DNA from 4 places in the Geodermatophilus sp. URMC 63 genome. Region 4 is predicted to be linked to each of the others. Evidence: riboswitches for the same ligand, from Rfam matches in the RefSeq annotation. Region 4 holds a riboswitch; each other region holds the start of a gene.
The links. Region 4 has a riboswitch for cyclic di-AMP ahead of ACWIZO_RS05385 (C40 family peptidase). Riboswitches for the same ligand answer to the same signal wherever they lie in the genome.
Positions count from the first base shown of each region.

Region 1: another riboswitch for cyclic di-AMP. It lies ahead of ACWIZO_RS07490 (aggregation-promoting factor C-terminal-like domain-containing protein); the one in region 4 lies ahead of ACWIZO_RS05385 (C40 family peptidase).
Region 2: another riboswitch for cyclic di-AMP. It lies ahead of ACWIZO_RS23755 (NlpC/P60 family protein); the one in region 4 lies ahead of ACWIZO_RS05385 (C40 family peptidase).
Region 3: another riboswitch for cyclic di-AMP. It lies ahead of ACWIZO_RS18110 (aggregation-promoting factor C-terminal-like domain-containing protein); the one in region 4 lies ahead of ACWIZO_RS05385 (C40 family peptidase).

Region 1 covers NZ_CP199956.1:1,536,346-1,543,417, reverse strand. Annotated here, with positions in the region: gene ACWIZO_RS07510 (FAD-dependent monooxygenase) at 1-1,268, shown strand, start outside; gene ACWIZO_RS07505 (cytochrome P450 family protein) at 1,310-2,590, shown strand; gene ACWIZO_RS07500 (TcmI family type II polyketide cyclase) at 2,587-3,417, shown strand; gene ACWIZO_RS07495 (VOC family protein) at 3,449-3,874, shown strand; cyclic di-AMP (ydaO/yuaA leader) riboswitch at 4,107-4,264, shown strand; gene ACWIZO_RS07490 (aggregation-promoting factor C-terminal-like domain-containing protein) at 4,513-5,121, shown strand; gene ACWIZO_RS07485 (EAL domain-containing protein) at 5,309-6,547, shown strand; gene ACWIZO_RS07480 (NAD-dependent epimerase/dehydratase family protein) at 6,641-7,072, shown strand, end outside.
Region 2 covers NZ_CP199956.1:4,889,782-4,896,853, forward strand. Annotated here, with positions in the region: gene ACWIZO_RS23740 (AMP-dependent synthetase/ligase) at 1-134, shown strand, start outside; gene ACWIZO_RS23745 (glycosyltransferase family 4 protein) at 125-1,273, opposite strand; gene ACWIZO_RS23750 (M48 family metalloprotease) at 1,270-2,550, opposite strand; gene ACWIZO_RS23755 (NlpC/P60 family protein) at 2,770-3,843, opposite strand; cyclic di-AMP (ydaO/yuaA leader) riboswitch at 3,995-4,160, opposite strand; gene ACWIZO_RS23760 (hypothetical protein) at 4,355-4,645, opposite strand; gene ACWIZO_RS23765 (NlpC/P60 family protein) at 4,756-6,522, opposite strand; gene ACWIZO_RS23770 (DEDD exonuclease domain-containing protein) at 6,685-7,072, shown strand, end outside.
Region 3 covers NZ_CP199956.1:3,701,299-3,708,370, reverse strand. Annotated here, with positions in the region: gene ACWIZO_RS18125 (DUF72 domain-containing protein) at 1-158, opposite strand, end outside; gene ACWIZO_RS18120 (class I SAM-dependent methyltransferase) at 232-891, opposite strand; gene ACWIZO_RS18115 (hypothetical protein) at 1,095-1,565, shown strand; gene ACWIZO_RS18110 (aggregation-promoting factor C-terminal-like domain-containing protein) at 1,820-2,797, opposite strand; cyclic di-AMP (ydaO/yuaA leader) riboswitch at 3,008-3,165, opposite strand; gene ACWIZO_RS18105 (hypothetical protein) at 3,352-4,275, opposite strand; gene ACWIZO_RS18100 (LLM class flavin-dependent oxidoreductase) at 4,518-5,615, shown strand; gene ACWIZO_RS18095 (FMN reductase) at 5,612-6,244, shown strand; gene ACWIZO_RS18090 (FMN-binding glutamate synthase family protein) at 6,329-7,072, opposite strand, start outside.
Region 4 covers NZ_CP199956.1:1,094,135-1,101,206, forward strand. Annotated here, with positions in the region: gene ACWIZO_RS05365 (serine hydrolase domain-containing protein) at 1-1,093, opposite strand, end outside; gene ACWIZO_RS05370 (DUF3817 domain-containing protein) at 1,108-1,425, opposite strand; gene ACWIZO_RS05375 (hypothetical protein) at 1,531-2,085, shown strand; gene ACWIZO_RS05380 (DUF2568 domain-containing protein) at 2,054-2,431, opposite strand; gene ACWIZO_RS05385 (C40 family peptidase) at 2,558-3,724, opposite strand; cyclic di-AMP (ydaO/yuaA leader) riboswitch at 3,760-3,848, opposite strand; gene ACWIZO_RS05390 (hypothetical protein) at 4,064-4,288, shown strand; partial or broken gene ACWIZO_RS05395 (YhjD/YihY/BrkB family envelope integrity protein) at 4,339-5,157, shown strand; gene ACWIZO_RS05400 (transglycosylase domain-containing protein) at 5,199-7,072, opposite strand, start outside.

The sequences.
Region 1 (7,072 bases), 440 kb from region 4:
AGCTGGTCGCCTTCGCCCAGGACGACGAGGGCGTCACCGCGCGGCTGCGGCACGCCGACGGCGGGGAGGAGACCACCCGGGCGCAGTACCTGGTCGGCTGCGACGGGGCGCACAGCGCCGTCCGGTCGGGGCTGGGGCTCTCCTTCGAGGGCGGCCTGTCGATGTTCCCGCAGCTGTTCATGCTCGGCGACGTCGACGTCGACTGGGACCTGCCGGCCGGGCACCTGGTGCGCTTCGTGCGGATCGAGAACGAGGACGACTTCACCGGGATGCTCGTCTGCGTCCCGCTCAAGGGCCGCAACCGCTACCGGATCGCGACCCTGGCGCCCGAGCGGTGGCAGGAGGCGGTCGGCTCCGGCGTCGTCCCGCCCGGGTTCTGGCAGGAGTACGAGCCGCCGACGCTGGCCGACATGCAGGCCGCGATCGACGACCTGGGCCCGCCCGGGACGACGGCGAGCAACCTGCGCTGGTCGTCGATCTTCCGGATCAAGCACGGCATCGTCGACCGCTACCGCGAGGGGCGGGTGTTCGTCGCCGGCGACGCCGCGCACCTGCACCCGCCGGCCGGCGGACAGGGGATGAACACCGGCATCCAGGACGCCTGGAACCTGGGCTGGAAGCTCGCCCTCGCCGTCCGGGGGGAGGCCGCGCCCGCGCTCCTGGACAGCTACGAGGCCGAGCGCCGTCCCGCCGGGAAGATGATCGTGGACCGGGCCGTGGCCATCGCGTTCACCGACGAGATGGACATGGCCGACGAGAAGGCCCAGTTCCTGCTCGAGATGCAGATGACCATGAACTACGCCGGCAGCCCGCTGGTCGGCGAGATGGCCCCCGGCGGCTTCCCCGCCGGGCCGGAGCCCGGGCACCGCGCGCCGGACGTGCAGGGCCTGCGGCGCTTCGGCGTGGCCCACCCGCTGCGGCTGTTCGACCTGACCCGCGGCACCCGCTCGACGCTGCTGCTGCACGCCGACGCGGGTGCCCCGGAGGAGCAGGTGCTCGCTCTGGAGAAGCTCGCCGTCGGTGTGCGGCAGCAGACCCGCGGCGAGGTGACGGCCTACCTCCTCGCGGCCCCCGACGCCCGGGTGCCCTCCCTGGTCGACCTGCCCGTCGTCCGCGACGCCGGAGGGGCCTTCGCCGCCGCCTACGGCACCGCGGGCGCGGGGACGGCGGCCTACCTGGTCCGCCCCGACGGCCACGTCGGCTTCCGCAGCCGCCCGCTGGACGAGGACGCCCTGCGCGACCACCTGGCGGGGGTCTTCGCGCAGTGACCCGACCGCACCCCACGCCCACCCCCACCCGAGGGAGACCCATGACGCAGACCGCTGACCCCGCACCGAGCACGGCGGACGACGTCGTCCCCGGCGCGGAGATCTACACGCCCGAGTTCCGCGCCGACCCCTACCCGGTCTACGCCCGGCTGCGCGCCGAGCGCCCGGTCGTGAAGGTGCGGACGCCGCGCTTCGACTCCTTCCTCGTCACCCGCTACGACGACGCCAAGCAGGCGCTGTCGGACCCGCGGCTGTCCAAGGACCTGTACCGCGCCGGGGACACCTACCTGGCGGTGTTCGGCGAGAAGGCGCGGCAGATCAACACCAACATGCTCAACTCCGACGAACCGGAGCACAGCCGGCTGCGCCGCCTGGTGACCCAGGCGTTCACACCGCGGCGCATCGAGGCGATGCGGCCCCGCGTGGAGGAGATCGTCGAGGGCCTGCTGGACCGGATCGCACCGCGCGGCGCCACCGACTTCGTCGACGACTTCGCCCTCCGGCTGCCGCTGGCGGTCATCGGCGACCTGCTCGGGATCCCCGAGTCCGACCACGAGGAGATCCTGGCCGGCACCCAGGTCATCCGGACCGTCGGCACCGGCGGGCGCAGCCCCCAGGAGGACCGGGCCGCCATCGGTCAGGCGCAGTCGCGGCTGCACGCGTACTTCACCGGCCTGGTCGCCGCCAAGCGCGAGCAGCCCGGCGAGGACCTGGTCAGCGCCCTGATCGCCGCCCGCGACGGGGACGGCCGGCTCTCGGAGGCCGAGCTGGTCTCCAGCGCCTTCCTGCTGCTGTTCGCCGGCTACCAGACGACGTCGGACTTCCTCGGCAACGCCGTCGTCGCGCTGCTGACCCACCCCGAGGAGCTGGCCGAGCTGCTGCAGGACCCCTCCCGGATCCCGGACGCCGTGGAGGAGCTGCTGCGCTTCGACGGGTCGGTGCCGGTGTCGAGCTTCCGCTTCGCCACCGAGGACCTCGAGATCGGCGGGGCCGCCGTCCCGGCGGGCTCGATTGTCACCATCGTGCTCAGTGCGGCCAACCACGACCCCGCGCTGGTCCCCGACCCGGACGAGCTCGACCTGAGCCGGGGCCCCACCTCGCACCTGGCCTTCGGCCACGGCATCCACTACTGCCTGGGCACCGCCCTGGCCCGGCTGGAGGCGACGACCGCACTGCGGCGGATCCTCGTCCGCCTGCCCGACCTGCGCCTCGACGTCCCCGTCGAGGACCTGCAGTGGCTCCCCGCGGCCTCGGCCTTCCGCGGGTTGCTGGAGCTCCCCCTCCGATTCACCCCCACTCCCGTCCCTGGAGGCACGCGATGACCCAGACGACCCCGTCGACCAGCACGTCGGCCGACCCGGCGGCCGACGCCTCGACGACGCCCACGGAACCGCCCTGGGCGAACGACACGGTCGAGTTCACGAACACGTCCACGGCGCCCGCCAGCTGGTCCTCGGCCTCGTGGCGGCCGTTCCGCAACGTCATCGTCTGCCGGATGGTCCCCGGCACCGAGGACAAGGTGGGGCCGGTGTTCGCCTACTACGACCGGACGACCCGGCCGCAGGACATGGGCGTCGTCGGGCGCGTCCTGCTCTCCTACGAGGGCCTGTACCTGCACGTCATCGAGCGCAAGGAGGACCCGGAGGTCTCCGGGCAGCGCCGCGGCCTGCCGGCGTTCCAGGCGATCGCCGAGGCCATCGCCCCCTACGTGACGCCCTACCCGAGCTACTGGCAGAACCCGTCGCACTCCGTGGCCAAGCAGTTCTACTCGTGGGTGCCCGAGGGTGAGGTCTCCCCCGACCGGGAGATGACCGTCATCGTGCAGCGGATGAAGCCGGGCACCGAGGAGGACATCGCTCGGGTGTTCGCCGAGTCCGACGCCGGCGGGCTGCCGACGGAGACCGGCGTCACCGGCCGCTGGCTGTACTCGATGGAGGACGTCTTCGTGCACCTCCTGGAGCAGGACCGCGTCAAGGCCGCGGCCGTGCGGGAGAACCACGAGTCGATGCGACCGGCCTTCGCCAAGGTGATGGCCGACCTCGCCCCCTACGTCAGCCCGTACAACCCGGAGACGTGGCAGACCCCACGCGACTCGGTTGCCCGGGTGTTCCACCGCTGGACGGCCCCGGACTGGACACCCGGGGACTGACGATGCCGACCGACCGAGAAGAGGTCTCACCATGAGCTTGCGCGGGATCGCGTCGCTCACCTACTGGGCCGACGACGTGGCCGCGGCCACGGCCTGGTACACGGAGGTCCTGGGCTCGGGGCCCACCTTCACCCGGCCCGGACCCGACGGGCGGCTGAGCTATGCCGCGTTCGACCTCGACGAGAGGACCCGCCTGGCGATCGCCGCCCGTACCGCCGCCCCGTTCAGCGCGGCGTTCGAGCCGGGCGGCGTGATCGGGAACTGGTGGGTGGACGACCTCGACGCCGTCCTCGAGCGACTCGCCTCGATGGGCGCCAAGGAGTACATCCCCCTCACGCCGCACGGGCCGGTGGTCAGTGCGGCCGTCGTCGACCCCTTCGGCAACGTGGTCGGCCTCGTCTCCGACCAGCACCCCGCCGCCGACTTCCGGCGTGGGGCGCCGCCCTGGAACGCCTGACACCGCACGCTGCCGGCACCGCGACCGCCGGGACCGCTGGGTCCCGGCGGTTGCGGTGCGTCCGGGCCCCGGTGGTCGCGGGGCGTGACGTCCCGAGTGCGATCCGGGGCGTGGCGTCGGCCTGTCGCACCGCGGGTCGACCCGTTTCAGGTCACGAGATTGTCACGGACCGGTCCCGTCCTTAGCGTTTCCGCGTCCGGCCGGGCGTCTCGCCTCCGTCCCGGGGGCTCCCTGCCGGATGCCGCCGAGTCGCGTCCACACCGTGGGCGCGAGCCGGGGACCCACCAGTACCACCGGGGTGAGTCCCGCTCCCGGCCGTCGCCGGGAGCGGGTAGGGCACTCCCAGCCCGAACCCGTCAGCTCACCTGGTAGGCGGCCCGGGGAGAACGGAGATCACTCGCGCCTGGGGCACCGCCCCCGCGCGTCCAGGTCCGGGACCGTCGCGCTCCCGCCTGCCCACGTACACGCACCAGCCGTCGTACGGCGCCGTCCGCCGGGCCCCGTGTCCGGCCGCTGCCGCACGCCCGGCTGTCGAGCCCTGCCCGCCCGGGCACCGCGCGCACGGCGTGGTGCCCGCAGCCCATCCCGACCGCCGCGGCGCCGATCGACGGTGACCGCGTCTCCAGGAGGACGTCTCCATGCACGCACGCACCGCTGTCGAGCACACCTGTGCCCAGAACGCCCCCGCCGCCGCGCCGCCGCGCCGCCGCGCCCTGCTCCTGCTGACCGCCACGGGGGTCATGACCCTCGGCCTTGCCTTCGGCGGCCAGGCGGTCGCGCAGGCCGACGAGTGGAACCCCGGCGACCGCGGCTCCACGGGGCAGTGGGGCGGCAACCGGGACGGCGCGCCCGCGGCCGTTCCCGCGCCGGCCCCCGCGCCGGCACCGGCCCCCGCGCCCGCTCCCGCCCCCGCGCCCGCTCCCGCCCCGGCCCCCGCGCCGGCACCGGCCGCCACCGGCGAGCAGGCGTACAAGGACTACGCCGCCGGCCAGGTCGGGAACAGCACCCAGTTCGGCTGCCTCGACGCGCTCTGGGAGGCCGAGAGCGGGTGGAACCCCAACGCGCAGAACCCCACCAGCACCGCCTACGGCATCGCGCAGTTCCTGGACTCCACGTGGGCCAGCACCGGCATCGCCAAGACGTCGGACCCCTACCGGCAGATCGACGCCGGCCTGATCTACATCGAGAACCGGTACGGCAGCTCCTGCGCCGCCTGGGACTTCCACCAGGCGAACAACTGGTACTGATCCCCTGACCGCCGCGGGCCCCCTCTCAGCAGCGGGAGCGGGCCCCCGGCGCAGGCGTCCCCGCGGTCCCTCCCGGGAGGCGCCTGCCGGACCGTCTCACCGGTCCGGGTGAGATCGGCTCCCGGCCGTTCCAGGTGTCCGCCCCCTGCGTCGATGCAGAGGAGGACCCTCCGGACGGGAGCACACGATGGCCAGGAAGCGCACTGACGCCGAGCAGCAGATCGCCGACCTGCTGCGCACGGCGAGGACGTCGCTGCACATGCCCGTGGCGTTCCTGACGCGCATGGACGGGACCACCCAGCACCTGGAGGTGGTCGACGCCCGCGTGCCGGTCCTCGTCCAGGAGGGCGCGAAGGTCGTCCAGGAGACGTCGTTCTGCCAGAAGATCCTCGACGGGGACCTGCCCCCCGTCATCGACGACGTGAAGCGGTACCCGCTGGCGATGTCGCTGCCCTCGGCGCGCATCCCGCGGATCCGCAGCTACGTCTCGACGCCGGTCCGGCTGTCCGACGGCAGCCTCTACGGCACCTTCTGCGCCTTCGGCTTCACCTCCGACAAGGAGCTCACCCGGCGCGACGAGGCCCTCATGGAGGTCCTCGCGTCGGCCGCCTCGGTGATCATCGAGCCCGAGCTCCGCGCGCAGCAGCGCCGCGACGACATCGACGGCCGGCTCGACCCGCTGATCACCTCCGGTGGGCCGACCGTCGTCCTGCAGCCGATCGTCGACCTGGCCACCGGGGACCGCGTGGGCGCCGAGGCGCTCAGCCGCTTCCCCGCCGACTGGGGCAAGGGCCCCGACGTCGTCTTCGAGGAGGCGCACAGCATCGGCCGCGGCCACGAGGTCGAGCTGCTGGCCCTGCGGCGCGCCGCCGAGCACCTCGACCGCGTCGACGGCTACGTGGCGATGAACGTCTCGCCGCAGACCCTGCTGACGCCGGAGTTCTCCGCGCTGCTGCACACGCTGCCGCTGCACCGGGTCCTGCTCGAGCTCTCCGAGCACGACCCGGTCGCGGACTACGACGCCCTCGGCAGCGCGCTGCTGCCCTTCCGCGCCGGGGGCATGCGGCTGGCCATCGACGACGTCGGCGCCGGCTTCTCCTCGCTGCGGCACATCGTGGTCACCGCCCCCGACGTCATCAAGATGGACCGCAGCATCGTCAGCGGCCTGACCACCGACCCCGTGCTGACCAAGCTGGTGGAGTCGCTGGTCACCTTCGGCCACGGCTGCGGCGTCACCGTGGTCGCCGAGGGCATCGAGACCGCCGAGGAGGCCGCGGCACTGCTCGGGCTCGGCGTCGACCTCGGGCAGGGCTGGCACTTCGGCCGCCCCGGGCCACCGGAGGCCCTCGCCCCCGCCGGCCCGGAGCCCGCCGTCCCCGGGCCCCGGCCGGCCGGCCTCGCGCACCCCGGACTCCTCCCCGCCTGAGCGGCACCCGTCCGCCCCGCGCCGCCGGCCCTCCCGGGCGCGCGCGTCCTCGGGCAGGGTGGGTCGCGGTCGCCACCGGGGAGAGGAGCCGACGTGCGGGTGTACGTCACGGGTGCCACCGGGGCCATCGGGGGGCACGTCGTCCCGGCCCTGCTCACCGCCGGGCACGAGGTCACCGCGCTGGCGCGGACACCGGCCAAGGCGGCGGGCCTGGCCGCGCTGGGCGCCGTCCCGAGCGGGGTGTCGCTGTTCGACCGTCCGGCGCTGAGCGACGCGTTCGCCGGCCACGACGCGGTCGCCAACCTCGCCACCGCGATCCCGACGCCGTCGACGTTCCTCCGACCGTCGGCCTGGGCGGCCAACGAGCGGGTGCGCCGCGAGGGCTCGGCCGCCGTCGCCGCGGCGGTGCGGGCGGCCGGGGTCGGCCGCCTCGTCCAGGAGTCGATCACCTTCCTCTACCCCGACCGCGGGGCCGGGTGGATCGACGAGGACGTCGCACCCGACCCCTTCCCGCTGGCGGAGGCG
Region 2 (7,072 bases), 1.7 Mb from region 4:
AGGCGATCAAGGAGTACCGGGTGCTGACCCAGGACTTCACCGAGGACAACGGGATGCTCACCCCGAGCCTGAAGCTCAAGCGCTCGGTGGTCGTGAAGGAGTTCGACGCCGAGATCGAGGCGCTCTACCGGTAGGGCCCCTCACCGTCGAGCAGGTCGGCGAAGGTGGCGGCGACCGTCGTCCAGGACCAGCGCTGCTCCACCCACGCCCGCCCGGCGGCGCCCATCGCGCGCGCCCGCGCCGGGTCGTCGAGGAGAGCGGTGACCGCGGCGGCCACCGTCACCGGGGAGCGGGGCTCGGCCACGACCGTCCCGGTCACGCCGTCGCGCACCGCCTCCGGGGCCCCGCCGGAGGTGCCGCCGACGACCGGCAGCCCGCACGCCGCCGCCTCCAGGTAGACCATCCCCAGCCCCTCGACGTCCAGACCGCCGCGGCGGGTGCGGCAGGGCATCGCGAACACGTCACCGGCGGCGTAGTGCTCGGGCAGCTGCGGGGGCGCGACCGGTCCGGTGAGCACCACGGAACCGTGCAGGCCGCGCCGGGTCACCGCCCGGCGCAGCCGCGCCTCGTCCGGACCGCCGCCCACCAGCAGCAGCCGCGCGCCCGGGTGCCGGGCCAGGACCGCCGGCCAGGCGGCGACCAGCACGTCCTGGCCCTTGCGGGGCACCAGCCGCGACACGCACACCACCACCGGCCCGTCCCCCAGCCCGTACCGCCGGCGCACCGCGGTCCCGTCGGCGGCCGGGGTGAACCGGTCGACGTCGACCCCCGGCGGGAGCTGCGCGAGCCGCGTCCGCCCGCCCAGCGCCGGCTCCAGGCGGCTGCGGGTGTACTCGCTGATGTAGGTCAGCACGTCGAGACCGCCGGCGATGCGGCGCAGCAGCTGCCGCGCCCCGGGCAGCGCCACCCAGCCGGTCTCGTGGCCGTGCGTGGCGCCCACCAGGTGCCGCACCCCCGCGGCGCGCAGCGCCGGTGCGAGCAGTCCCAGGGGGGCGGCCGCGCCGAAGAAGGCGGTGTCGCAGCCGTGCCCGGCGGCCAGCGCGGCGGCCGCGCGCGCGGTGGCACGGGTCGGTAGCAGCACCCCGGTGGGCCGGCGGACGACGGGGTAGGGCAGCCGCGCGTCGTGGGCCTCCCAGCCCGGTGAGCGGGAGGCGAGCACGACCAGCGAGTCGGGCGGCCGGCGCTCCAGCAGCGCGGCGACGAAGGTCTGGATGCCGCCCTGCCGCGGCGGGAGGTCGTTGGTGACGACGAGGGTGCGCCGGGAGCCGCTCACCGCTCGCCCAGCCGCAGCCAGTCCTCGGCCAGGGCGATCCGCTGCGCCGCCGTCGGGTGCGAGCCGAAGAACCACTGCCACGGCGCCGGCGGGCTCGGGTCGGACACGTTGGTCTCGGCCAGCCGGCGCTGCATCTCGATGAACGCCGCGGCGTCGCCGGTCAGGTCGAGGGCGTGCAGGTCGGCGCGCGCCTCCACGTGCCGGGAGACGACGTTCTGCACCGGGGTGGCCACGAACGAGCCGAGGGCCGCGAGCAGCAGGACCAGCGGCACGACGCGCGGGTCGCCCGGGGAGTCGGCCCCGGTCCGCCGCAGCAGCGGCGGGCAGGCGAGCAGCCAGCCGAGCAGGGCGACGGCGGCGGCCGCACCGAGTGCGCCCATCAGCGTGCCGGTGAGGACGTCGTCGGTGGCGACGTGGCCGAGCTCGTGGGCGACGATCGACTCGGTCTCGTCGTCGGGGACGTCGGCCAGCAGCGTGTCGTACAGGACGACGCGGCGGGTCGAGCCGAAGCCGGAGACGTAGGCGTTGAGGGACGTCGTCCGCCGGGAGGCGTCGGCGACCAGCACGTCCTCGACCGGCGTCCCGCCCTCCTCGGCCAGCTCCAGCAGGTCGGTGCGCAGCTGGCCGGCCGGCAGCGGCTGGAAGCTGTTGAACGCCGGCTCGATGACCACGGGGTAGAGGAAGGAGCCGGCCACCACGAGAACGGCCGCTCCGGCCGCCGTCCACGCCCACCAGGTGCGCGGTGCCCGCCGGGCCAGCGCGACCAGCACCAGCAGGGCCAGCGCGGTGAGGCCGGCGTCGATGGCGGTGGAGACGGCGACGTCGCGCAGCCACAGCGGCCACGAGCGGGTGGAGAGCCCGTAGCGGTGCCGCACCACCTCGCCGTAGGCCGACACCGGCAGCGTGGCCAGCCGTCCGACCACGACGAGGACGACCGTGCCGAGCAGCGTCTGCCACGGCCAGCGTCCGCCGAGGGGCCGCGCGACCGCCGTCACCAGCCGGCTGCCCAGCCGGGTGAGGCCCAGCAGGACCGAGACGCCCAGCCCGAGCAGCAGGCCCGCCAGCGAGGCGGGGCGGATCTCGGCAGCCAGGGCCTGGGCCCGCCGGACGACGTCGACGGGCAGCCCCGCGTCGGCGCTGACCGGCGTCACGCCACCGGGCGGCTGCGGCAGGAGCGTCCACGGCGTCCGGACGACGATGACGACCACGAGGGCGGCCCCGAGCACGGCCGCGACCAGCAGGGCGGCGCGAGCGCCTCCCCGGCCCGCCGCGCTCACCCGGCCGATCCTAGGTGGCCGCGCGCGTCCGGCCCGGGACGCCCCGGCCGACGGCCGGACCACGAGCGGCACGGACTGTCCGGGACACGGCGAGGGCCGGGGACCCGCAGGTCCGCGGCCCTCGCCGCCTGCCCAGCGGTCCCGTCGAGGACACCGCCGCCGGCTCCGTCCCGGGTCCCGCCGCGAGCCTGCGAGGGGCGGGGGCAGCGAGGTCCTTCCTCAGGCGATGCGACGCATGGCGGTGATGCCGCCCATGGAGTCGACCGGCACGACCTTCACCGGCTCGCTGGAGGTCGCGGCGTGCACCATCTGGCCGTTGCCGATGTACATCGACACGTGGCTGACCGGGCTGAAGTAGAAGATCAGGTCACCGGGCTGCAGCTGCGACCGCGAGACGGCGGTGCCCATCCGCGACTGCATGCCGCTCGAGTGCGGCAGGCTGATCCCCGCCGCGGCGTACGCGTACTGCGTCAGACCCGAGCAGTCGAAGGCGTCCGGACCGCCGGCGCCCCAGACGTAGGCGTCGCCCACCTGGGCCAGCGCCGTCCGCACCGCCGCCTGGGCCGCGCCGCTGCCGCCACCGGCCGGGGCCGGAGCGGGTGCCGCCGCGGCCGGGGCCGCCGGGGCGCTGTCGCCGACCGTGCCGCCCGCCGTGGGAGCCTGCTGTGCCGCGGGGGCCGGCTGTGCGGCGGCCTGCTGGGCGGCGAGGGCCGCCTGCGCGGCGGCCGCCGCCTCCCGCTCCGCGGCGGTGAGCGCGGCGACCTGGGCCTGGTAGTCGGCGACGTCGTCCCGGAGCTGCGTCTCCTGGGCGGTCAGGCCGTCCAGGGTCTGCTGCGCGGCGGCCTCGGCGGCCTCGGCGTCGGCCTGGGCCCGGTCGGCCGCGGCGGCGGCGTCGCCCACCTCGGTCAGCACCTCGGTGGTGTGACCGGCGATCCGGTCGAGCACGGCCAGCCGGCTGACGAAGTCCTCGGCCGACTCGCTGGTCATCAGCAGGTCGAGCTCGGGCATCGTGTCGCCGCCGGTGTAGGCGCTGCGGGCCACCTGGCGGATCTGCCTGTCGAGGGAGTCGAGCCGGGCCTGCGCGTCGGCGACGGCCCGGTCGGCCTCCTCGGCGGCGGACCGCTGCTGGGCGAGCACCTCGCGGGCCTCGTTGACCTGCTCGGAGACGACCTCGAGCCGGTGGCCGGCGTCGGCGGCGAGCTGGGCGGCCTGCGCCGACGTGGTCGCCTGCTCGGGATCGGCCGTCGCGGTGCCGGGGAGGAGGGCCAGCGTCAGGCTGGCGGCGGTGCCCACGAGCGCGGTCCGGCCGAGGCGGCGGACCAACGGGGGGCGGTGCGGGCCGGCGGTGTGACCGGCGGTGGAACCGGTGGCGCGGCGGGCGGTGGACTGTGGACGTGCATGCCCCAGGGCAGGGCGGGGGGTCGCCACGGGCGGCGGCTCTCCGTTCTTCCTCAGCAACCGCCTACCGAGTTAGCTGACGGGTTCGGGCCGGGAAGACGTGCCCTATCCCCCGCGCGCCGGTGTCCCGGCGCGCGCGAGAACTCACCCCAGTGCTGCGGTGGGTCCCCGGTTCACCCGACGCACACCCCTTGGGACGGCGTCCGGCGATTCGGCGGTGCCCGGCCGAGGCCACCTCGCATCGGGTGACGACCACCCGGCCGGACGGGGCCACCGTACGGACGTGATGAGGTTGTGACAAACGCGGGTCCTGTTACCTGTGAGAACTCGCACTGTGAGGAAGGACGCCACTCCCGTGCGTCGTCCTCGGCCGTGTCTCACCCCGTCCGCCCTGCTCAGCCTGGTGTCAGCCGGTGCGCCGCCGCTGGGCCGGCCGGTGACGCAGCGGAGGCACGAGTCCGCCCTCGGCGAGCGCCCGGACGGCGCGCCGCTCGACGTCGTCGAGCTCCACCACCACGCCCGGCCGGGGCAGCACGACGTCGTCGGCCCCTGACGCCCGCGCGGCCGGGACGGGGGGCACCGGCAGCAGCACGGGCTCGGTGCCCCGCTCCCCCGGTGGCGCGCCCAGCAGGGCGGTGACGACGCAGTCGGCGCAGCCGGCGCCGCGGGCGGTGCACGAGTCGCAGTCGATGAGCATGGCCGTGTCCCTCCGGTGTCCCGGCCGCGCCGCCCGGGTGCGGGCCGCGGTCGGGACGGTCTCCCTGTCGGTTGCCGCGGACGCTAGGGACGGCCACCGACAGTCCCGGCTCAGCTGCCCGCGTACTCCCAGTGCCAGGGCTCCTCGCGGCCGTTGCCGGGGTCGGCCCACGTGGGGTGCAGCCAGCCGAACCGGCCGGCGTTGGCGACCATCCAGGCGTACTGCGGGGTGCCGAAGGCCTCCACGCCCCCGCACAGGTCGACCGCCAGCCCCCAGCCGTGGTTGCTCGTGCCCGGCACGGCCGCGAGTGCCGGCTTCTCCCCGTACAGCCGCACCTGCGCGGCGTAGGTGCGGTAGGAGTCGGTGGTGCACAGCGGGTCGCCGAAGGCCTCGGTGAACGCCGCGCTCATCGCCCGCCAGGCCGCGGCCGCGTCGCAGCGCAGCGCGTGGCCGGCCACGCCCAGCGGGCACAGGGCGCTCGGCGGGATCAACCCGTTGGGGTAACCGCCCCAGGCGCGTGCGCCGTCGACCGTCGGCGGGTGCACGGGGTTGCCGCACTCGACCCGCAGCGCGCCCCCGGTCGGCCCGGGCGCCGGTTCCCCCGGCTGCGGCCCCAGGCTCGGGCGACCGACGCGCAGCACCTGGTCGGCGGGCAGCCGCCGGACGACGACGGCACCGGCCCGGCCGTCGGCGGCCAGCATCGTCTGCCGGTCCAGGGCGATGCCGACGTGGCCGAGGCCGGCCTCCGGGGTGCCGAGGAACACCAGGTCCCCGGGCAGGACGTCGGCGGGGTCGACCGGCGTGGTGACGGCGTAGAGCCCGGCCTGGTCGGCGGGCAGGTCGACGCCCGCGGCGCCGTAGGCCGCGGACACCAGGGAGCCGCAGTCCCAGGAGTCCGGGCCGGCCGTCCCGGGGGCGTAGGGCCTGCCGAGCGCCGCCATCGCCGTGCTGACCGCCGCGACGGTCTCCGCGGGGAGCACCAGCAGCGACGTCGGCTGGCGGGGCAGCAGCGCGGCGCCGCGCTGCACCCCGCCGGCGGCCGCGCCCACCGGCGCCAGCCCGGCCGGCAGGCCGGACGCCGGGTCGAGCAGGGCCGCGGCCGGCGGCGACCGCACCCCCGCCGCGTCGAGCTCCCCGAGGTGGGCCCGCCAGTTGAGCGCCGTCTGCGCGTTGACGTCGACCTGCTGCCGCTGGAGCTGCGCCAGTTGCCGGTCGACCTCCCCCAGGGCGGCGTCGAGCTCGCCGGTGACCGCGGCCGCGGCCGCCTCGAGCTCCCCCACCTCCGCGGTCAGCCGGTCGGCCCGGTCCTGCGCGTCGGCCAGCGTGGCGTCGGCGGCCACCTGCCGGGCCAGCGCGGCCCGCTGCTGCCGTTCGGCCGCACCGACGACCTCGGCGGTGTGCGCGTCGACCGCCTCGAGGTAGCCGAGCGCCGTGGCGACGTCGCCGGGGTCGCCACCGGCGAGCAGGACGGTGAGGGGGGTGAGCGCGCCGCCGTCGCGGTAGACCGCGGAGGCGTACTCCGCGACCACCGCCCGGAGGCGGCCCAGCTCGTCCTCGGCGGCGTCCACGGCGGCCTGCGCGGCCGCGACCGCGGCCTCCGCCCCGGTGAGCGCCTGCCGCGCCCCGGCCACCTCGGCCTGCCGCCGCTGCAGGTCGGCCTGCACCTCGGCGGCGCGCTGCTGCAGCCGGTCGAGCGCCTCGCTGTCGAGCACCCCGCTGGTGCTCCCGGGCTGGTCGCTGGGCGCAGCGGCGGCCGGCCCCGCCGGCGCCACGGCGAGCAGCGCCGCGAGCAGCACGGCGAGCAGCACCGCGAGCACCGGGGCGGCCACCGCGAGCGCCGCCCGCCGGAGGACGCGTCGCCGGGAGCGGGCGCGCATCGGACCCCCTCGTCTGCCCGGACCACCGCGGCCCGTCGCGGGATCGTCCACCACCACCACCGGCTCCCGCCAGCGATCCGGAGCCCTCTCCCCCTCCCGGACGAGGAGCGGTCCCGGGCGTCGCGTTCCACGACTGTCCGACCCCTGGCCTACCGTCCCGCCGTGCCCCTTCCCAGCGCCCGTCCCGGCGGCACCGGGTCCCGGCTCCCCCGGCACGAGCAGGCCTCCACGCACCCCGGCCAGGAGCCCACCCGCCCCCACCAGGCCACCATCGACGAGCTGGGGACGCCGCTGGCCGCGGTCACGTTCGTCGTCGTCGACCTCGAGACGACCGGCGGCTCGCCCAAGGACTGCGCGATCACCGAGATCGGCGCGGTGAAGGTGCGCGGCGGTGAGGTGCTCGGGGAGTTCCAGACGCTGGTCGACCCCGGCTGCGAGGTGCCGCCCTACATCAGCGTGCTCACCGGCATCACCACCGCGATGGTCGCCGCCGCCCCGCGGATCGGCGCGGTGCTGCCGGCCTTCCTGGAGTTCGCCCGCGGCGCGGTGC
Region 3 (7,072 bases), 2.6 Mb from region 4:
GCCGTCCGGGGCCAGCGGTAGAAGCTCGCGTTGAGCTCGACGGTGCCGAACCGGCGCACGTAGTGGGCCAGCCGGTCGCGGGGCGGCGTCCCCGGCGGGTAGAGGATGCCGTCCCAGTGGTCGTAGCTCCAGCCGGAGGTTCCGACGTGGACGGCCACCGGTGCCGCCCTCCTCAGTGCCCGTGCCGGGCGACGGCGGTGCCGCGGGTGTGGTCGAGGGGGCCAGGAGCGCTCACGGCAGCCGCCACACCGTGGTGCGGCGCAGCCCCGGGCCCTCGGTCTCGGGCACGTCGTAGGCGGCGACGGGCTCCAGCCGCTCGTGCGGCAGGTAGGGCCGCCCCGGGTCGCCGACGAGCACCTCGCAGCCGCACGCCCGAGCCCGGTCGAGGAAGGGCAGCACCCGCTCGGTCATCTCCCGGTCGTAGCAGACGTCGCCGGCCAGGACGACGTCGACGGCCGGCGGCTCCCGGTCGAGGACGTCGCCGGCCACGCTGATCCCGGTCACCCCGTTCAGGCCGGCGTTGACGCCCACCGCCGTCCGGGAGAACGGGTCGACGTCGCTGGCCAGCACGTGGCGGGCGCCGGCGAGGACGGCGGCGATCGCGACGAGCCCGCTGCCCGACCCCAGGTCCAGGACGCGGTGCCCGGCCACCGTCACCGGCCCGTCGAGGACGGCGCGGGCGAGGGCCTGCCCGCCGGGCCAGGCCGCGGCCCAGAACGGCGGGGCCTCGCCGGCGCCGCCGGCCGCGTCCTCCATCGCCTCCCACAGGGCGACGACGTCGTCGGCGACGTGCAGCCGCACCTCCGGGACGAGCGAGGGCCGGCGCACCTGCGTGTGCGCGCGGACGAACCCCGCGGGCACCACGCGGGTGGCCGGCCCCCTCTCCGTCACGCCCCCAGTGTCACGTGCCGAGCCGGCGACGGTCGCGAGCGGCCCGGGTGACGGTCCGTGGCGCTGGGGTCCCACCACGGCCGGGTGGGAGACCGAGGCAGGGCCCGTCGGGTCGTGTCGTGGCAGTGCCGCGCGCAGGAGGACGGAGGGTGGGAGCTACACCTGCTGGGATCGGCGAGATCCGCACACCCCAGGAGGAGCGCATGGACACCGTCACCGCGACCGGCACGGTCAGGGAGGACGGCGGCCGGTTGGTCCTGATCCCGACCAGCCCGCCCGGGAGCGAGCCCCTGGTGGAGCTGGACCTGCTCGGGACGGACCTGCCGCCGGCCGGCGCTCGGGTGGCCGTCGAGGGGGGGCTGGACGGGCGGTCGCTGCACACCGCCCGCTGGCACCCCGGGCCGGGCACCCCCTCGGCCTGGCGTGTTCCCGCCGGCATCGCCGGAGTGTCCCAGGACGATGCCGACGTCATCACCCGCAGCACCCCCGAGGAGTGGTCGATCATCGGTCTCGGCCGGTCCACGGTGCCCGGCGGGCGAGGGGTGGTGGCGGTGCTGGAGGTCGAGCGGATCACTCCCGAGATCCGGGCGTGGTACGAGCGGCAGCCACCCGGGTCGGTACACCTGGTGCCCTCCATCACCCCGGACACCGCCTGCACCCCGGACACCGCCTGACCCGGCAGCGGCCACCCCGGAACGCGACACGGCCCCGCTAGCGGATGCCAGCGGGGCCGTGCTCGTGCCGGGTCCTCGTCCGCCCCGGAGTCCGCCCGGGTTCGCTCCCCTACGTCCCGCAGCGCCTCGTGCACGTGACGGCGCCGCGAGGTGCGGGCGCGGGGTCCCGCGCCGAGCCTGGTGACGAGTCGGATCGGCCTTGCTGCCGGGGTCCCGCGCCGAGCCGAGCGAGGCGTGGGGGCAGCAGGGTCCTCCTAGTACCAGCCGGTGGCCTGCGAGTGCGCCCAGGCACCGCACGGCGAGCCGTAACGGCTGTCGATGTAGATCAGGCCCGCGTCGATCTGCCGGTAGCCGTCGGAGGTCTTGGCGATGCCGGTGCTGGCCCAGGTGGAGTCCAGGAACTGCGGGATGCCGTAGGCGGTGCTGGAGGGGTTCTGCGCGTTGGGGTTCCAGCCGCTCTCCTTGCCCCACAGGTTCTCCAGGCAGCCGAACTGCTGGGCGCTGCCCACCTTGCTCATGGCGTAGTCCTTGAAGGAGCCGCGGGCGGCCGGCGCGGCGGCAGGTGCAGCCGCCGGTGCGGGGGCGGCCGGCGCCGCGGCGGCCCGCTGGGCGGCGGCGGCCTCGGCCGCGGCCTGGGCCTCGGCCGCGGCCTGGGCCTCGGCGGCGGCCTGCGCCTCGGCGGCGGCCTGGGCCTCGGCGGCGGCGCGGGCGGCCTCCTCCTCGGCGGCGCGGCGGGCGGCCTCCTCAGCGGCGCGGCGGTCGAGCTCGGCCTGGTCGGCGGCGGCCTGCGCCTCGGCGGCGCTGGTCTCCTCGGCGGAGCGCTCGTTGCGGGAGGCGGCGAGGTCCTCGAGCGGCGCGAGGTCGGCGGTCTGCGACGCCGCGGTCCCGGTCGGCTGCCCGGTGAGGCCGAGCTGCTCGGCCACGCTCACCGTGGAGCCGGCCGTCTCGGTGCCGGCCTCGGCGGCCGGGCCGCTCGTGCTCACCACGCCGACGACCAGGGCGCCGGCGGCGGCCGTGGCCAGCAGCAGGGCGGGGCGGCGCGGGCCCAGCGGGGGGCTGCTGCGCCGGGCGCGGGTGCGGGCCGGCAGGCCCAGGCGGCGGGCGCGACGACGGGGGGCGGTGTCCGCGGTGCCGACGGCGTCCATGACGGCGGTGTCGGCGGGCTTCGCGGCTGCGGACAGCTCGACGGTCTCGAGCGTGTGGGCAGGCGTGTGCGGGGTACGGCGGGGCATGAGGGTGAGGGCTCCGAGGGAGAGTGCGCGCGCGGCAGCCCGGTTCGCGGGCAGGGACCGGCGCACGGCGGTCGTCGGGTCCCCACGCGCGATCGGCGGCGCGGGGTCAGCAGGGCAGGGCGGCGGCCGGACTCAGATGGCGCGGTGGACGCGCACCCGGCGGCACCTGCGGGCCGCGGCGGCCCGGAGGCGGGGCATGCGGAGAGTCTCCGTTTCTTCCGATGCCGCCTACCGAGTTAGCTGACGGGTTCGGGCGGGAAGAAGCCCTACGCGCTGCGAGCGGAGCTCGGCAGGCGATTCACCCCAGGACTGCGGTGGGTCCCCGGCTCGCGCCCGCGGCTGCGGACACGACTCGGCGGCGTCCGGCCGGGCTCCCCGGGAGGGGACGAGACGACCAGCCGGACGTCACGAACGGTACGTGTCGTTACCTGCCCGTGACAACAGCAGAACGCGAGATGCACACGTGACACGAGTTACGGTGCAGTCGGCGCGGGCCATCCCTCGGCGACGGCGCAGGTCAGGACGCCGGGTCGCACGCCGGGTCGCACGCCGGGTCAGGACGCCGCGGCGACCTCGTTCCGGTTCCCGCCCCGATCGGCGTCCCCGCGCAGCGCCGTGACGTCGGCCGGGTCACCGTCCGGCGTCCGGGGGCCCTCGTCGCGGGCCGCGGCGTCGCGCCGGTCGGCGAGCACCGAGACGTCGTCGGGCAGCGCCCCGGTGCGCACCGTGTCGGTCCGCAGCGCGTCGGTGTCCGCCGGGTCGGGACCGCCCTCGTCGCCGCGCAGCACGCGGGCGAGACCGGCCAGGGCGTCGTCGACGTGCCCGTTCAGCACCCGGAGCGTCTCGCGCACCCCCTCCTTCTCGGCGCGCAGCGCGGCCAGCTCCGCCTCGACGGCGGCCCGCTCCCGCTGGGCCTGCGCCGCCGCCGCCCGCCGCGCCTCCTCGGCCTCGCGGTGCACCGCCTGCAGCTCGGCCGCCGCCTCCGCCCGCCGTGCGTCGGCCTCCCGCTGGGCCTGCTCGCGCAGCGCGGTCACCGCCTGGCGCATCTCCGCCACCTTGGCCAGGCGCGCCTCGGCCTCCGCGCGCGCCTCGGCACGCACCTGGTCGGCCTCCTCCTCGGCGCGCTGCAGCAGGGCGCGCGCATCCTCCGGGCTGGGGAGCGACTCCCGCTCACGTACCAGCTGGGCCAGCCGGCGGCGGGCGTTCTGCAGGTCACCGGAGCAGGCGGCGTAGCGGCTGAGCAGGTGGTCGTTCTCCCGGCGGAGCACCAGCAGCTCGGTCTCGGCCGCGGCCACGTAGTCGTCGACCTGCAGGCAGTCGTACCCGCGCAGTGCGTGTGTGAAGACCGGACCGGTGCCCAGCAGACCGTCGAGGCCCCTCGCCGGGACGTGCTCCGCGGCGGTGTTGCCCGTGAAGGCCGTGCGCCTGGCCGCGTCCGCCCCGGCGTCCGGAGCAGTTCCCTGCGAGTGCTTCGACATCCGGTCCCCCCGGTCCGTCATGCCCGCCCGGGCCCGTCGGGCGATCCAGGTGGTGGCCGCCAGACTCCCAGCCGGTTCACCCGATCGGTGGGTCGGACCAGGTCACGGGACGGTCACCGACGGAGTGGTCCGCCACGCCGTGGTCGCCCGACTACCGCCCGCAGCCGGAGCCGGGGAATGCCCGGCCGCCCACCACCGTTGGGCCGAACAGTAGTTGCACTCTCAACCACAGGGAGCACGAGATGCAGTTCGGCGTCTTCTCGGTCAGTGACGTCACGACCGACCCCACCACCGGCCGCACCCCCAGCGAGGCGGAGCGGATCCAGGCCATCGTCGCGATCGCGAGGAAGGCCGAGGAGGTCGGGCTCGACGTCTTCGCCCTCGGCGAGCACCACAACCCGCCGTTCTTCTCCTCCTCCCCCACCACCACGCTGGCCTACATCGCGGCGCAGACCTCGACGCTGCAGCTGTCGACGGCGACCACGCTGATCACCACCAACGACCCGGTGAAGATCGCCGAGGACTACGCGATGCTGCAGCACCTGGCCGGCGGCCGGGTCGACCTCATGATGGGCCGCGGCAACACCGGGCCGGTCTACCCGTGGTTCGGGCAGGACATCCGCAACGGCATCCCGCTGGCGGTGGAGAACTACGCGCTGCTGCGGAAGCTGTGGGACGACGAGGTCGTCGACTGGTCCGGCCGGTTCCGCACGCCGCTGCAGGGCTTCACCTCGACCCCGCGGCCGCTCGACGGCGTCCCGCCGTTCGTGTGGCACGGCTCGATCCGCAGCCCGCAGATCGCCGAGCAGGCCGCCTACTACGGCGACGGCTTCTTCTCCAACCACATCTTCTGGCCGAAGGAGCACACGCAGCGGATGGTCGAGTTCTACCGGTCCCGCTTCGAGCACCACGGCCACGGCTCGGCCGACCAGGCGATCGTCGGGCTGGGCGGGCAGGTGTTCGTGCGGAAGAACAGCCAGGACGCCGTCCGGGAGTTCCGGCCCTACTTCGACAACGCGCCGGTCTACGGCCACGGCCCCTCGCTGGAGGACTTCTCCCGCGAGACGCCGCTGACCGTCGGCAGCCCGCAGCAGGTCATCGAGCGCACGCTCGGCTTCCGCGACTACGTCGGCGACTACCAGCGGCAGCTGTTCCTCGTCGACCACGCCGGCCTGCCGCTGAAGACGGTGCTCGAGCAGCTGGACGTCCTGGGCGAGGAGGTCGTGCCGGTGCTGCGCCGGGAGTTCGCCGCGCTCAAGCCCGCGCACGTGCCCGACGCCCCCACGCACGCCTCGCTCGTCGCCGCCCGGCAGCGCACCCCGGAGGAGGTCTCGGCATGACCACCCGCACCACCACCCGGACCCTGGCCGTGGTCAGCGCCGGGCTGTCGACGCCGTCGTCGACCCGGCTGCTGGCCGACCGGCTGGCGACGGCGACCGTCGCGGCGCTGCGCGAGCGCGGCGAGGACGCCGTCGTGGAGGTCGTCGAGCTGCGCGAGCACGCCCGCGACCTGGCCGACGCCTTCGTCACCGGCTTCCCGGACGCGGCCCTGCGCGCGGCGATCGGGACGGTGACCGGCGCCGACGCGGTCATCGCCGTCACCCCGGTGTTCACCGCCTCCTACAGCGGGCTGTTCAAGTCCTTCGTCGACGTGCTGGACGAGGACGCGCTCACCGGGAGGCCGGTGCTGCTCGGGGCGACCGCCGGCACGGCGCGGCACTCGCTGGTGCTCGAGCACGCGATGCGGCCGCTGTTCGCCCACCTGCGCGCGGTGACCGTGCCGACGGCGGTGTTCGCCGCGAGCGAGGACTGGGCGGGTGGCGACGGCGGCGAGCTGTCGCGGCGGATCGTCCGGGCGGCCGGCGAGCTGGCCGACGTCGTGACCGGCCGGCCGGCGTCCGCCCGCCCGGCCGACCTGTTCGCCGACGTCCCCTCCTTCGAGGACCTCCTCCGCGGCAGCGGCGCCTGACCCGACCGCGATCACGGCGCCGGGACCACCCACCGGGCTCCGCAGGTCGTACCGGCGCCATGATCGCCGGGAGGGGTTCGGGCTTCAGCGGGCGGCGTCCTCCGAGGGGGGCGCCGTCCCGCCCTGGGGGGCCTCGCCCGTCATGATCGAGACGATCTCCGCGCGGTCGGCGGCCGAGGGCAGCCCCCAGCCGGGCTCGTAGCCGTACACGTCCCCGAGCGGCGTCGACGCGGTCCGCCCGTCCAGGATCTCCACCGAACCGGTGTCGATCAGCCCGGGGTGCTCGACGCCGCAGGCCTCGGCCACCTTGAGCAGGTCGCGGCGCAGCGTGGCCAGGTAGTTGGCCAGCCGCACCGACTTCAGCGCCGGGTCCAGGCCGTGCGCCAGCCAGGCGTTCTGGGTGGCGACGCCGGTCGGGCAGGTGTCGGTGTGGCACTTCTGCGCCTGGATGCAGCCGATGGCCAGCATCGCCTCGCGGGCGACGTTGACCATGTCGCAGCCCAGCGCGAACGCCACGACGGCGTTGTCGGGCAGGCCGAGCTTGCCGCCTCCGATGAAGGTGACCCGCTCGGCGAGGCCCCGGCGGGCGAAGGTGGAGTACACCCGCGCGAAGCCGAGCTGGAACGGCAGCGACACCGAGTCGGTGAAGATGAGCGGCGCGGCGCCGGTGCCGCCCTCGCCGCCGTCGACGGTCACGAAGTCCACACCGCGGCCGGTCGTGGCCATCAGGTCGGTGAGCTCGTCCCAGAACGCCATGTCCCCGACGGCGGACTTGATCCCCACCGGCAGGCCGGTCTCGGCGGCGAGCAGCTCGACCCAGTCGAGCAT
Region 4 (7,072 bases):
GCGCGCGCAGGGCCAGCGGCGCCGGGCCCCAGTACCAGATCCCCAGCTGCTCGAGCGGCACCGGCGCCGGCGAGGGCACCCAGGGGTCGACCACCCGCGGCTCGGCGGCGCGCAGGTCGGCCAGCAGGCCCGGGACCAGCGCGTCCAGGCCGCTGGTCGTGTTGGCCAGCGAGACCCCGCCGGTGCGCTCCTCGCGGTCGACGAACACCCCGGCGAGGAAGCCGGGCATCGAGCCGCCGTGGCCGGTGAGCGTGCGCCCGTCGACGCGCAGCACCTGCAGGCCCAGCCCGTAGGCCGACCACGCCGGCGAGGAGGGGTCGACGCCGGCCGGCACCGCCATCTCCTCCAGCGTCGCGGGCGACAGCACGTCGCCGGTGTCGCCGAGCAGGAAGACGGCGAAGCGGGCGAGGTCGGCCAGCGTCGCCCACAGCTGCCCGGCCGCGGCCATGACGCCGGCGTCGTGCTCCGGCTCGGGCAGCACGACGTCGGCCCACGGGTGCACCGCGTGGCCCTGGGCGGCCCGGCCGGAGGGGCGCGTCGTCGTCCGGGTCATCCCCAGGGGGCCGAGCACCTCGGCGGTGACGACGTCGGCCCACGACCGGCCGCGCACGCGGGCGAGCAGCTCGCCGAGCAGGCCGAACCCGAGGTTGGAGTAGTGGAAGCGGCGGGCCTCCCCGAGGACGACGTGCTCGCCGGCCAGCCCGAGGTCGGCCAGCGACCCGCCGGGGACGCGCTCCCACCACCCGCCGGGGCTCTCGGCCGCGGCGCCGGCGAGGTGCGACAGCAGCTGCCCGACGCTGCGGTCGCCGAACGGCGTGCCCGGCAGGTGCCGGTCGAGGAGGTCGTCGAGGCCGAGGCGGCCCTCGTCGCGCAGCCGCATCACCGCGACGGCGGTGACCGTCTTGCTGATCGAGCCGAGCCGGTACTGGACGTCGGTGTGCGGCTCGTCGACGTCACCGCGGCCGGTCGACCACGCCGGCCCGCCGTCCCGGACGACGCCGGCGACCAGGCTCGGCGCCCGGCCGTCGCGCTGCACCCGGGCGGTGCGGGCGAGCAGGGTGCGGGCGGTCGCGGGGAGGACGGGCTCCGGCATGCCCGCACGGTAGGTCAGGCGCGCGCGGGCTCCTGCAGGCGGCCGGTGCGCGCGGCCCAGCGCTCGAAGACGACCGTGGCCAGCGGGGGCACCGAGGCGGCCAGCGCGAGCAGCGCCGTCCACCGCGACCAGCCGAGCACGCGGGCGGCGACCAGGGCGACGAGGACGTAGGCGACGAACACCGCCCCGTGCACCGGGCCGAAGAACTGCACGCCCGCCTCCGTGGTCGCCGGCACGTACTTGACGTACATGCCGGCGAGCAGGCCGACCCAGGACAGCGCCTCGGCGACGGCGACGACGCGGAAGGCGAGGACGACGGTGCGGGGGTTCATCGCGGGGAGGTCCTCCGGTGGACGGTCGGGTCTCCCCTGTCCAACGGCGACCGGACGTCGAGGGTCCCGGCCGGCGGTGTGACCTCCGTGGCAGGGTCGGTGGGCGTGCGGGGTCTGGCGCGGCGGGAGTTCTGCCTCGTGCTGCTCCGCCGCATGGCCGACCTGCGTCCCGACCTGGTCGCCGGGGCGCTCCCCCGCCTCGGCGCCACCCGCGCCGAGGCCCACGCCGCCCACACCCGCTGGCAGGCGCTGCACCACGCGCCGCGGGCGCCGCGCGGGCTGGCGCTGCGCGCCGCCGTCCTGGGGCCGGCGGAGCAGGTCGAGGAGCGCCGGTTCGGCGACCTCGACCTCGAGGTGCGCCGCTGGCCGCTGCCGCTGTGGCCGCACCTGCGCTGGGAGGTCGTCGCGGGCCCGGGCGCGACGGTGCTGCACGAGCACCTCGTCCGGGCGCCCGGCTCACCCGTGCCGCCGGCGACCGCGGGGCGGCTGCGGGTGTGGGAGCACGTCGTCGGCGACGTCAGCGGGCTGCCCGGCGCCGTGGACGTCGACCCCGGCGTCGTGACCCGCTGGGAGGTCCGCCTGCCCTCGGGCGCCACGGCGGCCTTCGTCTGGGGCCTGCTGCAGCGGGTCAGCGCGCCCGGGCAGCCGCCGCGTCCCTGACCGGCGGCTGCAGGGCCGCCGGGTCGGACAGCAGCGCGCCGGCGGCCGCGACCACCGCCAGGACGGCGGCCGGCACGGGCCCGGCGAGGTCGGCCAGGGCGGCGACCGCGCCCCCGAGCACGGCCAGCTTCGTGAGGACGAGCAGCGCCCGCGCCCGGACGGCGGCGCGGGGCGCGGCGAACAGACCCCACAGCACCGCCGCAGCCGCCGGCAGGCCCGCTCCGAGGAGCACCCGGAGGGCGACCGCCTCCGGCACGGTGGCCCCCCACCAGGCCAGCACGCCCAGCGCCGCCGTCTCCGAGAGGAGGGCGGCGGCCGCCCACGTCCATGCCCCTGTACGGCGCATCCCGGCCTCCTGCTGTGAGCACTGCTCTTTTATGCGAGCAGCGTTCCACACCGATCGGCCGGCGTCCAGACGCAGCGGAGCCCCGGCTCCCGAGGGAGGGCCGGGGCTCCGCGAGCGGTCGCCGCGTCAGGTGAGGCGGCGGGCGCCGGCGTAGCCGCCCATCGCGTCGATGCTGGCCACCTTGACCACGTCGCCGGAGGTGGGGGCGTGCACCATCTGGCCGTTGCCGACGTAGATGCCGACGTGGCTGACCGGGCTGTAGAAGAAGACCAGGTCACCGGGCTGCAGGTCGGCCCGGGAGACCGCGGTGCCCATGCGCGACTGCATGCCGCTGGAGTGCGGGAGGCTGATGCCCGCGGCGCGGAAGGCGTACTGGGTCAGGCCGGAGCAGTCGAAGGAGCCCGGGCCGGCCGCCGCCCACACGTAGGGCTTGCCGCGCTGGGCCATGGCCGTGGCCACCACCGTCGCGGCGGCGCCGCTGCCCCCACCCGACGGCACGGCGGCCGGGGCGCTCGAGGTCGGGGACGACGACGAGGACGGGGACGAGGAGCCCGGGGACGACGCGGGCGCGCTCCCGGAGGTCGCGGCGGCGCGCTCCTCGTCGCGGCTGGCCCGCTGGGCCTCCTCGGCGGCGTGCGCGGCGGCGGCGGCCTCGAGGGCGGCGCGCTTCTCCTCGGCGCTCAGCCGGGCGAAGTCGGCCTGGTACTCGGCGATCTGCGCCTCGAGGCCGGCCTGCTGGCTGGCGACGTCGTCGTACCGGCGCTGGGCCTCGGCGGCGGCCTCGGCGGCCGCCGTCTGTGCCGCGGTCGCGGTCTCGGTGGCCGTGACGGCCTCGCCGAGCAGGCCGTTCTGGTACCCGGCGACGCCCTGGAGCAGGGTCACCCGGTTGACGAACTCGTCGGCGTCCTGGCTGGTCATGAGGGCCTGCAGCGGGCCCATCGCGTCGCCGGTGTAGGCCGACCGGGCGATCCCGACCACCTGGTCGCGGGCGGTGTCCACCGATGCCTGGGCCTGGGTCAGCGTCGCGGCCGCGGCGTCGGCGGCGGCCTGCTGGGCGGCCAGCCCCTCGCGCGCCTCGTTGAACCGCTCCGTGACGACCTCGAGGTCGTGCCCGCGGGCGGCGACGAGCTCGGCGGCCTCGGCCGCGGTGGTGGGCTCCTCGGCGGCGGCCGGCGCGGGGACGCTCCCGAGACCGAGGCCGATGCCCAGGGCGCCGACGAGGGCGAGGACGACGCGGCGGCGCGACCGGGTGGTCGCGGTCAGGCAGGCGACGGACGTGCTCAGGGGCGCCACGGGTCGGCGTCTCTCCTTCTCCTCCCAGGCCGCCTACCGGGTTAGCTGACGGGTTCGGGCGTGGAGTCGCCCGGCGCGCGCGGACCGCGCACGCTTCACCCCGGGACTGCGTTGGGTCCCCGGCCCGGCCCCCCTCGCGGGAGGACCGGCTCGACGGCGTCCACGGGGTGTCACCCAGGTAGGTGACGGAACGCCCCGTTGGACGTACACAGCGTAAGGGCGTAACCGGCTCGTGACAATGAGTACTTTCCCGTCATCCCGCTCACACCCGACCGGTGGGTCGCCGCCCGGTTCCGGCACACCCGTTTGGGAGGGCGCCGGGACGAGCACGAGTCGGGCATGTCCTCCTCCACGCGCTCGCGCCTCGCCCGGCCGCTCGTCGTGCTCGCCCTCCTCGGCTCACTGGTCGCCTGCGGCGACAACACCGACTTCTCCCGGGGGCCCACCAACTGCGACTCCAGCGGAGAGGACGCGAGCAACCCCAACGACGCCAGCTGCCAGGAGACCGGCGAGAACCCGGGCAACGACGCGCCGACCACCGACGACGCGAACCCCGGCGGCTGAGCGCTGCCCCGGACCGTCGGCGGGCGCGCGACCGCCCGGGTCGTGAGCCGGTGAGCCGGGGACGGAGGTGGACGGCGGCCGGGCTGGGCGCCGCGACGCGCGCGCTCCTGGTCGGCGCCCGGCGCCTGCTGCGCGGCCGCGACCTCGCCCTCATCGCCGCCGGGCTGACCTTCTACGCGGGCATCGCGGTCGTGCCACTGCTGCTGGTGGCCGTGCGGCTCACCGCGCTGGCCACCTCACCCGCCGAGGTGCGGGCACTCGTCGGCCGGCTGACCGAGCTCCTGCCGGCCGAGCTGGGCGCGCCCGGCGCGGTCGAGCGGCTGGCCTCCGCCGGGGTCCGGCTGGACCTGCTCGGCTTCGTCCTGGCGCTGGTGCCCCTCTCCTTCTACGGCGAGGGCCTGCGCCGCGCCCTGCTGCGCTTCAGCCGGCACCGGGACACCGACACCCTCACCGGCTGGCGCGGACGGCTGCTCACGCTGCCGCTGGTCGTCGTGACCCCCGTGCTGCTGTACCCGCTGCTGCTGGCCGCCCGCTTCATGGCCGACCTGGCCCAGCAGGACGGCGTGGGCCCGGCGGTCGGCCGCTTCTTCGTCGGCTACTACTCCGTGCTGTTCGTCCTCACCGTGCCCCTCGCCTGGGGCTTCGGCGTGGTCGCCGCCGGCCGGCACCGCCGGCGCGCGGTGGCGTGCGGCGCCCTGTTCACCGCGGCGTGCCTGTCGGGGTTCCTGCAGGGGTTCGTGGTGTTCCTGTCGCTGCCCCTGGACCTCGGGGCGCCCTTCGGCGGCCTCGTCGCCGTGGGCGCGGTGGTGGCCGTCGGCCTGTGGATGTTCATGCTGCACCTGGTGCTGCTCGCCGGGTGGCTGCTCACCCAGTCCCTCGACGAACTCCTGGGCCAGCGGCAGCAGGAGGACTACCCCGGCGGGAACCCCGGCGAGAACCCCGGCGGCAGTCCGGGTACGGGCAGCTCCGGCCCCGGCAGCGCCGGGGCCACCGGCGGCTCGGGAGCCGGCTCCGGTTCCGGTGCCGGCTCGGGGGCCGGTTCCGGTGCCGGTGGCGGCGGCTCGGGTGCCGGCGCGGGCTCCGGGGCCGGCGCCTCGGGCGCGGGGGCGGGCGGGGGCGGCTCGGGCGCCGAGGACGTCTCCGGTGCGGGCCGGGGGTCCGGCGCCGGGGCGGCCGGGGGCTCGGGAGCCGGCTCGACGTAGTCGCTGCCGTTGCTCACCAGGATCGACACCTGCTGGCCGGGGACGGCGCGGCCGCCGCGCGGGGGGCTGGTGCCCAGCAGCGTGCCCTCCGCCTCGTCGCTGTCGACGCGCACGGCCCGGGAGGTGAACCCGGCATCGGCGAGCGCGCGCTCGCAGGCCCGCACGCTGGAGCACCCGGGCACCGGCCGGGTGTTGCCGTCCTGCACGGTGGGGTCGGCGGGCGGGAACTCGCCGCTGCCGCGCGCCTGCAGCACCGGCGCCATCGCGTCGTGCCAGATCGTGGCGCCCTTCCCGCCGCCGAAGCCGCCGACGTCCTCGTTGCGCTTGGGGTTGAGCACCATGACGCTCGCGGTGATCTCGGGCGTGTAGCCCACGAAGGCCACCGAGTAGTTGTCCTGCGAGGTGCCCGTCTTGCCGGCGATCTGGTGCCCCGGCACGTAGGCGCGTGACCCGGTCTGCCCGGGGTTGCCCGGCTCGACGTCCTTGCGCAGCATCTGGGTGAGGGTGTCGGCCACGCCCGGCGGGACCGCCTCCGGCGTGCAGCGGTCGCCGACGTCCAGCGGCTCGCCGTCGGCACCGACGGCGGGCCGGCCGTGGGCGTCGAGGACGGAGGTGACCGGGACGACGTCGCACCGGGTGCCGCTGGCGGCGAAGGTGGAGTACGCGCTGGCGAGCGCCAGCGGGCTGGTGGCCTCGGCACCGAAGGTGAACGAGCCGCGGTTCTCGTCGACGATCTGCTGGGCCAGGCCCGGCGGGCTGAACTGGAACAGCCCCGCCGCCTCGGCCATCCGCACCGGCTCCTCGACGCTGCCCAGGGCATCCTCGAGTGCGAGGAAGTACGTGTTCGACGACTGGTAGAGCGCCGTGGTCAGGTCGAGGGTCGGCCGGTAGCCCGACCCGGCGTTGCGCACGCAGTACCGGCCGTCGGTGGCGCGGCCCTCGCAGGGGCCGCCGTAGACCCGCGACACGTAGGGGTCGGGCGCCGTGAGCGTGTAGTGCGAGGAGAAGCCGCGGGCCAGCGCGGCGGCGGCCACGAACACCTTGTAGGTGGAGCCCGAGCCCTGGCTGGGCCAGGTGTTGAGGTTGAACGACTCCTGCGTCGGGTCGGCCCGGTCGTAGCCGAAGGTCCGGTTGACGCTCATGGCCAGCAGGTGGCCGGTTCCGGGCTCGACGGCGGTGAACATGCCGGCCAGCGAGTCCTGCGGCGCCAGCGTCTGCAGCACGGCGGCGTCGGCGGAGCGCTGCAGCTCCGGGTCCAGCGTCGTCTGGACGACGTAGCCGCCGTTGTCGAGCTGCTCCTGGGTCAGGCCGAGGTCCTCGATCAGGTGCCGCTGCACGAAGTCGCAGACGAACGGGCCGACGCCGGCCTGCACGCAGCCGCGGGGCGGGGCCGGTCCGGGCGCCAGCCCCAGCGGCTCGGCCTGCGCGGCGGCGGCCTCGTCGGCGGTGACGAGGCCCTGCTCGGCCATCCGCGACAGCACCTCGTCGCGGCGCGCCGTGGCCGCCTCCGGGGCGGTGAACGGGTCGTCGGAGGTGGGACTCTGCACCAGCCCGGCCAGGAGCGCCGCCTGCGGCAGGGTCA